2 regions of the Clostridium fermenticellae genome follow, and region 1 is predicted to be linked to the other one. Evidence: riboswitches for the same ligand, from Rfam matches in the RefSeq annotation. Region 1 holds a riboswitch; the other holds the start of a gene.
What was found. Region 1 has a riboswitch for glycine ahead of D4Z93_RS02425 (amino acid permease). Riboswitches for the same ligand answer to the same signal wherever they lie in the genome.
Positions count from the first base shown of each region.

Region 2: linked by a shared signal. The riboswitch ahead of D4Z93_RS12160 (GrdX family protein) and the one ahead of D4Z93_RS02425 (amino acid permease) in region 1 are both predicted to bind glycine.

Region 1 covers NZ_CP032416.1:483,007-487,228, forward strand. The annotation lists gene D4Z93_RS02415 (prolyl-tRNA synthetase associated domain-containing protein) at 1-138, shown strand, start outside; gene D4Z93_RS02420 (methylated-DNA--[protein]-cysteine S-methyltransferase) at 210-737, shown strand; gene D4Z93_RS02425 (amino acid permease) at 754-2,145, opposite strand; glycine riboswitch at 2,260-2,350, opposite strand; gene D4Z93_RS13585 (hypothetical protein) at 2,542-2,676, shown strand; gene D4Z93_RS02430 (MarR family winged helix-turn-helix transcriptional regulator) at 2,787-3,224, opposite strand; gene helD (RNA polymerase recycling motor HelD) at 3,546-4,222, shown strand, end outside.
Region 2 covers NZ_CP032416.1:2,640,602-2,644,823, forward strand. The annotation lists gene D4Z93_RS12145 (glycine/sarcosine/betaine reductase component B subunit) at 1-246, opposite strand, end outside; gene D4Z93_RS12150 (thioredoxin family protein) at 268-600, opposite strand; gene trxB (thioredoxin-disulfide reductase) at 620-1,543, opposite strand; gene D4Z93_RS12160 (GrdX family protein) at 1,590-1,967, opposite strand; glycine riboswitch at 2,044-2,109, opposite strand; glycine riboswitch at 2,110-2,271, opposite strand; gene D4Z93_RS12165 (DegV family protein) at 2,349-3,188, opposite strand; gene D4Z93_RS12170 (tRNA (cytidine(34)-2'-O)-methyltransferase) at 3,204-3,671, opposite strand; gene D4Z93_RS12175 (N-acetylmuramoyl-L-alanine amidase family protein) at 3,801-4,222, opposite strand, start outside.

The DNA.
Region 1 (4,222 bases):
GATAAAGATGTTGTTAACGAAGAATGGTATGGGTGCAGCGATGGTACAACTACTAGTTATATGAAAATCAAAACGGAACAAATTATTTACAATTTTTTGCCTTTTGTGAAGCATACGTTATCTGTTATTGAGATGTGATAAAGTAGTTTTTACCTGAAAACACCATAACATTAACTCTATTATAATTAAATAAAAAGGGGTGTTGATGAATGGTTTATACAACTGTAATACAGACTCCACTTGGAATGGTTAGAGCATCAGCAGAAAAGAATGCTCTTAAAGGATTGTGGTTTATTGGACAAAAGTATTATCCGAAGAATGTGGAGTTATGGATAAATAAGCCAGATTATAGAATTTTTAAAGAGACTGACAGATGGCTAAAAAACTATTTTTCCGGTAGAAAGAATTTATGCTTACCTAAGCTTGAACCTGAGGGAACAAAGTTTCAAAGAGATGTTTGGAATGTGCTTCTACAAATTCCGTATGGAAAAGTTATTACTTATGGAGAAATTGCAAAAAAAATAGCAGAGTTAAGGGCAATAGGTTCAATGTCAGCACAAGCAGTTGGTGGAGCTGTCGGACATAATCCTATATCAATTTTAATTCCATGTCATAGAGTTATCGGTTCTAATGGTAACTTAACTGGTTATGCTGGAGGAATCCAAAAAAAGAGGGCTCTTCTCATGCTTGAAAAGGCCCAAATTTATAATGCAACATCTCAGGAAAATAGTTTATAAATTATGTAGTATGGTTTTATGCTAAGTACTGTTTAGCATTTTCTTTAGAATTATTATTCTTTTTTTTAGATTTAAGTATTTTAAAAATTACAGCGAGAATTAAAAACCACACAGGTGTTACAAATAGAGCTACACGAGTTTCATTGTTGAGGGCAAGTGTAAATATAACAAAAGCAAAGAACGCTAAAATCATATAATTTATAATTGGATAAAACGGCATTTTGAATTTATTGTTTTTAGCAAGTTCTGGTTTGGTTTTACGGTATTTTATATGACAAATAACTATTATTGCCCAAATGAATATATAACAGAAGGTTGATATACTTGTGATAAGTACAAATACTCCTTCCGGCATAATGTAATTTAAAATAACTGCAATTAATATAATACAGGCAGAAAATATTGTTGCATTACATGGTATATGATTAGAAGTTAATTTTTTCATTGATTTAGGTGCATTATCTTCTTTAGCAAGTGAGAAAACCATACGGCTTGTACTAAATATGCCACTGTTACAAGCAGATGCGGCAGATGTTAATACAACAAAATTTACAATACTTGCAGCTGCAGCAATTCCAATTGCAGAAAATACTTGTACAAAAGGACTCTTGGCCGGATCGATCGAATTCCAAGGATATATTGCCATAATAACAGCAAGTGCTCCAACATAGAAAATTATAATTCTTATTGGAATATTATTTATAGCTCTTGGGATAACGTGTTCCGGATTTTCAGTCTCACCAGCAGTTAGACCAACTAATTCAATACCAGTAAAGGCAAATACAACCATTTGAAAAGATAGAATGAAACCATTCAGACCATTTGGAAACCATCCACCATGTCTCCAGAGATTAGAAAAGCTTGATGCTCCAGCGTTTGTTGAAAAACCTTTAATGATCATAAAAGTACCACCTATAATTAAAGCTAGTATTGCTATTACTTTAATTAGTGCAAACCAGAATTCCATTTCCCCAAATAGTTTTACAGCAGTAAGATTCATAATTAGTAAAATTACAAGAACTACAAGGCTTGGAAGCCATCTTGATATATTTGGAAACCAGTATTGTACATAGAGCCCTGATGCAGTTACATCAGCCATAGCAAGTGAAATCCAGCAGAACCAATATGTCCATCCAGTTATGAAAGCAGTACTTTCACCAAGATAATCGTAGACGAATTCCACGAAAGAATGGTAATTTGAATTTGAAAGCAGCAGTTCACCAAGTGCACGCATGACAAAAAATAGCATTATTCCTGTTATTGAGTATGCCAATAGAATAGATGGACCTGCTAGATGAATTGATCTGCCAGAACCGAGAAACAATCCGGTACCAATGGCACCACCTATTGCAAGCAATTGAACGTGTCGATTTTTTAAACCTCTTGATAAATTTTGATTTTCCTCCATATGTATTCCGCCTTTCTTATTTTGTATAAGTTTTTATTATTGGAGATACAAATGGGAATAGATAAGATACATACAAATGAAGTAATTTTTAAGTATTACTTTTATAAGATAAGTTATCTTTCCCTTGTCCTTTTACCTGAGAGTTTCGTCATATATAGACTTGCTCCTTCGGTTCTCTTTGTAGAGTCTCTCCAAGGGTTCATCCAATAGCGGTCATCTCTAATAAATAGGTACCTGAAAGATTTACTTCTTCGGTGAATGACTTTTCGTCATAACTCTCCCACTATCTTCATCTGAACGAATAAATTTCACCCTTATATCGTAATATATATCAGGAGAAATTGCAATATTTTTTTAGTTTCTGACAAAAATCATTATAAAAAGGATGCTTTTATTATGCAAGTCTTAAAGATGGATTTAGTTACAATTATGAAACCATATTTAAAAGAACTTATGGGAAAAAACAATGATGCTGTTCACCTTGTTATTAATGTACCTACATTTGACAGCATCTTCCTTAGATATAAATGATCTGTTTAGATTTTTATGAATGCAAGCTTAGATTTACTAGAAATTTTTTACGTGGCCAATTTTGGGAATCGCGGCCGGAGGATAAGTTAAACTTTCATTTATAGATCCTATTACTCTGTCACACCTTTTAACATTTTATAGAGAAGCTTATAAAGTGTCTTTATTTCTTCTAAATCAAGTTTAACACACTGACCGATTTGAGATGGAATCTTGACTGCTGTTTCCTTAAGTTTGTTACCTTCTTCAGTCAACGTAACTATTAAATTTCTTTCATCATCTTTTGATCTTACACGTGTAATATATCCTTTCGATTCTAACTTTTTCAAAACCGGTGTTAGTGTACCAGAATCTAGATACAGGTATTCTCCGAGTTCTTTAACATTTAATTCTATCTTTTCCCATATTACCATCATGGTAATATACTGAGTATATGTTAAATCTATTTTTTCAAGAAAAGGCTTGTATTTTTTAACAACCTCTTTTGCACATGCATAAAGTGGAAAACACAATTGATTTTCTAATTTTAAGATATCATATTTATTTTTCATGTTTTATACTCCTTTATGAATAATTATATCGTACACAATTAAATTTATCACTTTTCTTATAATTCTTCAATAAAATATTACAGAACAGCTCATTGATGATATTAAGAAAATTATATAGCCTTTTTAAAGGAGTGATGAAATGAAAAAAGGTGTATGACCATTGACACACCAAAAGAGAAATGATAATATAATTCTACTGATAATATATGTATATAAACAACATACATCCAATTATATTATACTACTTTCTAAAAGCGATGTCAATGCTTTTTTTATGGTAATGTTATTGAATTATTCATTACAAGGAAAGGATGGGATTAATTGAATAACTTTGAATGGAAGTTGGAAAATGAATGGCTGCAGGAAGTACTCAAAGAAGTTCGAAAACAGTTTAATGAAAAACATGATTTTAAAGAAAAATTTAGAAAAGATTCTATTGAAACACAAAAGCAGCTTTGGGAGGATATAGGCTCTTTGTCCATAACTAATGGATTGGATCAGGTTGTAGATTTTATGGAATACATCACAACATTGAAAATGCAAAAAAGAAGACATGAATTTGTCAGAAAACTTGAAGAAAAATATGAAAAAATGCTTTTATCCCCATACTTTGGGAGGATGGATTTTCTAGAAAGAGGAAATGATAAAGCTCAAAAATGTTATATTGGAAACTTCAATCTTATCAATGACAACTTTGATTTTCTAGTATATGATTGGAGAGCTCCAATTTCCAGCATGTACTATGATTACGAAATTGGAAAAGCTAATTATATATGCCCTGAAGGAAGCATTTATGGTGAAATCACTTTAAAAAGACAGTATAAAATCAATAATGGTAAAATTGAATATATGTTTGACAGCAATCTAAATATTGATGATGAAATACTTCAGGATATCTTGAGTAAAAGTACTGATAGTAAAATGAAGAACATAGTAACAACTATTCAAAGAGAGCAAAATAAAGTAATTCGTAATGAGGATTATAAAAATTTGATTGT
Region 2 (4,222 bases), 660 kb from region 1:
AAAACCGGGGAATATACCACCTTCACCATCAACTTTTACTCTAGGCTCTATTACATCTTTTACAGGTATTATTCTAGTTTCTTCTCCAGGTTTTACAATATTTAATTCAATACTTTCAATCCTATCGTCATTACTAATTTCATTTAACAGCTCATCTTTATTTACATATAAGATCCCATTTTCAACTTTCGTCTCACTGCCAAATTTAAGATCATCAATGTGTATTTTTCCTAACTCTAAACGCAATACGTTCACCTCCTAACTTTTTTATATAGTTTCACAATACGATTTAATAAAATCTTCAACATCTTTTAATGATGTTATTTTATCTGCAGTAATTGTGTTAACCTTTTCACCTTTGTTATAAATTATCATTGTTGGCAGGCCTAATACTTTTTGTCCTATTGCAAGTCTTCTAGCTTTACTTATATTAAGACTTGAAAATTTGATTTTGTCTCCATATTTTTCTTCCAGTCCATGCACACCAGGCATTAATTCTTTACAAATCTCACATTTGTCACCCCAAAAATCTACAAATACCGGTTTCTCAGTATAATTTAAAACCTCATCATCAAAATTTTGTTTTGTTAATTCAACCATATTATTCATCCTCCTTAATCTAAAATTCATTTTCTGATATATACTTTTCAGCAGTAGTTGCCGCTATTGCACCATCTGCCGCTGCAGTTATAACCTGTCTTAAAGATTTCTTCCTTATATCACCTGCTGCAAACACACCCGGTGTACTCGTTTTCATATCCTCGTCTGTTACAATATACCCTTTATCCATAGACACCTTATTTTCAAATAATTCGGAAATAGGAGTATATCCTACGAATACAAAGCATCCATTGACATCAAGTCTGCTTTTTTCACCTGTAAGTTTATTTTTTATAATTAACCCTTCAAGTATTTCATCACCTACAGCTTCTTCTACAGTCGAATTCCATATAAAACTTATTTTTTTATTTGCAAATGCTTTTTCCTGAAGTGATTTGACAGCTCTTAATTCATCTCTTCTGTGTATAACGGTAACATGTTCAGCAAATTTAGTTAGATAAATAGCTTCAGTAATAGCCGAATCTCCTCCTCCTACTACTGCTATATCCAGATCAGTGAAAAAATCAGCATCACAGGTTGCACAATATGAAATTCCGCGTCCTCTTAACTCTTTTTCATTCTTAAATCCTGAGAGCCTAGGATTTGCTCCAGTTGCAATTATAATAGTTTTTGCCCTGTATTCACTGTCCTTACCTTTTAAAACTTTTATCTTACTGTCCAGGTCAACCTCAGTTATTTCATCCTTCACAAATATCGTTCCAAAATCCTCAGCTTGTTTTTTCATTCTCTGAGATAAACTTGTTCCAGTACAATTTTCAATAGATCCTGGATAATTTTCTAATTCATCTGTGGTAGTTGCCTGACCACCGTACTTTGCTCTCTCTATAAGCAGAGTATCCATTCTAGATCTAGATGCATAAATAGCTGCAGAAAGTCCTGCTGGTCCCCCTCCAATTATTATACAATCATATAAATGCACCATAATGCTTCCTCCTATTTATTAAAGTATAACTTTTTAAGCTCTAAGACTACTCAAACGCGTTTCTTATCAGATCGTAGTCTATTAGTGAAAAATCTGTTAAAATTTTGTCATTCCAATGCGGAGTATTGTAATTTCTTGTAAATTTTTGGGTTGTATTTATACTGTCTTCAATATATTGTAAAGATTTAAAATCCACACTTTTCCTGCTGTTCTTGCTCAATACAATAGTTTTATATGGTGTTTCATTTGGTTTAACACTCCCCATAAGCGGATGGGTTAAAAGATTATGTCCACAATGTATATAATCTCTTGCTGTCTCCAGTACTTTCATAACACCTCCTTCCACAAAGTGTATTTCATGTTTAGCCCGAAGTTTGTCTTTGCTTAATGGATTATTAGTTACAATTATAACTTCTCCTATAATACCTCCTCCTATTCCTTAATAGTCTTAAGTTGAATATTAAAATAAAATTAAGGACAAAAGTAAAAGAAATCCCTTTCCTTTTACCTCTGTCCTTTTTACCTGAGAGATTTACTCCTTCGGTGCTTAAAGCTTTCCAGAGTCATGTCCTTTTTCGGTACTTTTGCCTGAGAGATTCATATTATTAAGGAAATAATACTTATTCCTTCGGCTATTCATTTAAGAATACTATAAAACTATAGCTAAGCAGTCATCTTCTAAATATTTTTAAATTAAAGGACTATGCCTAATCTCCCGAAAAATTCATCCAAAGTATTTAATATTCACACTCAGTTATATTATATGATAAATTTTTAAATATTTCCATACATTTTAGAATAATAATTAATAATTTTCTACAAAAAATACTCCACATGCTCCAGGTCCTGCATGTACTCCTACTACACACCCTACTTCACATTCTATAAAATCATTAATACTAAGTTTTAGTTCTTCTCTAAGTATTTCAACAATATCTTTACTTTTAACGCTCAAAAGTATTGTATCTTCATTTTCTTTTGAACCTCTTTTACTTAGATATTCCAGTATATACCTTACAGCCTTCCTGCTTCCCCTGACTTTATCCATAACAGCAAGTTTACCATCTTTTATTTCTATTATTAATTTAATATCCAGTATATTACCTATAATTCCAGCAGTCCTAGACAATCTACCACCCTTTACAAGATTCTCTAAAGTGTCAAATGCCAAAACACTTCTTACATGTGGTATTGTTTCAATTATAGAACTCTCTATCTCCTTAATTCCAAATCCATCTTCCTTAAGCTTTGCCGCCTTTAATACTAAAAGCCCTAACCCTGATGTAACATTTAAACTATCTATTATAGTTATGTCATCACTTTTAAGCATTTCTTTTGCTATACACGCCGATTGATATGTGCCGCTCATATTCGATGATATATGTATTGACAAAACTTTATATCCATTATCAAGATATTCCTTATAGCATTCGATAAACCTCTGAGGGTTAACTTGAGCTGTAGTCGGGAATTCCTTACTATGTTCCATTTTTTCTAAAAGTTCAGGTAAATTTATATCTATTCCATCCCTATAATTATGTCCATCAATATTAACAAGCAGTGGAAGGACTTCTATATCATATCTTTTTAATATATCAACTGGTAAATCTGAAGTACTATCTGTAATTATCTTTATTTTTTCCATAGACCAACTTCCCTCCTATTTCATAACCGGAAAGTTCATCTGCCTCAATGCTTCATATGCCACTATAGCAACTGTATTTGATAAATTTAACGAACGTGTTGTTGTATTTATCATTGGCACTCTAATACATTTTTCAGGATCACTTTCTCTTATGTAATCTGGTAATCCACATGATTCTCTGCCAAAAACAATGAAGTCATCATCTTTAAACTTAGCTTCGTGATAAAAATTCTTGCCATGTGTTGTTGAAAAATAAAATGTTGAGCCCTTATATTTTTCTCTCAGCTCTTCATAGGAATCATATATACTTAAATCCAAATAAGGCCAATAATCAAGACCAGCTCTTCTTAAATGTTTTTCATCCAGACTAAAACCCAGTGGTTTTATAAGATGAAGTTTGCTGCCGGTAAGTACGCAAGTTCTTGCTATATTACCAGTATTTTGCGGTATCTCCGGTTGAAACAATACTATATTTAAACTCAAATCAAATCCTCCTTATCTAACAATTAACAAATAACTTATTCTCATAAAACTCTTCTTAATATATTACTCTATAAAGCTTAAAGAGTAAAGAGGGAGTACCAAATAGTATTATTTAGAGCAATTAACTTATCATTCCCTATTATTTATATATTTTATTATTCCATCACAAATATTTTCCGCTAAATTTCTAAGAACATTATCCTTAGATAATTTATCTCTGTCACTTTTATTAGTTATAAAACCACATTCAACCAAAGCACACGGTATTTTACTATATCTTAATATTGCTATATTTTGTTTTTTTATGCCCCTATTATACCAATCATCTGATTTTACAGATTCATTCTCAAGTATTTTTGCAAGTTTTGTTCTCTCATCTGACTGATAACCTTTTGGATCATAATATAGTGTCGTAATTCCATTGAAGTTTGGATCACTAATTGAATTGACATGAACTGAAACAAACACATTCCCATTTGCTGCATTTACCCTATTTCCTATCTCTTTTAATGGTACAAGTACATCACTATCTCTTGTTAAAACAACATTGT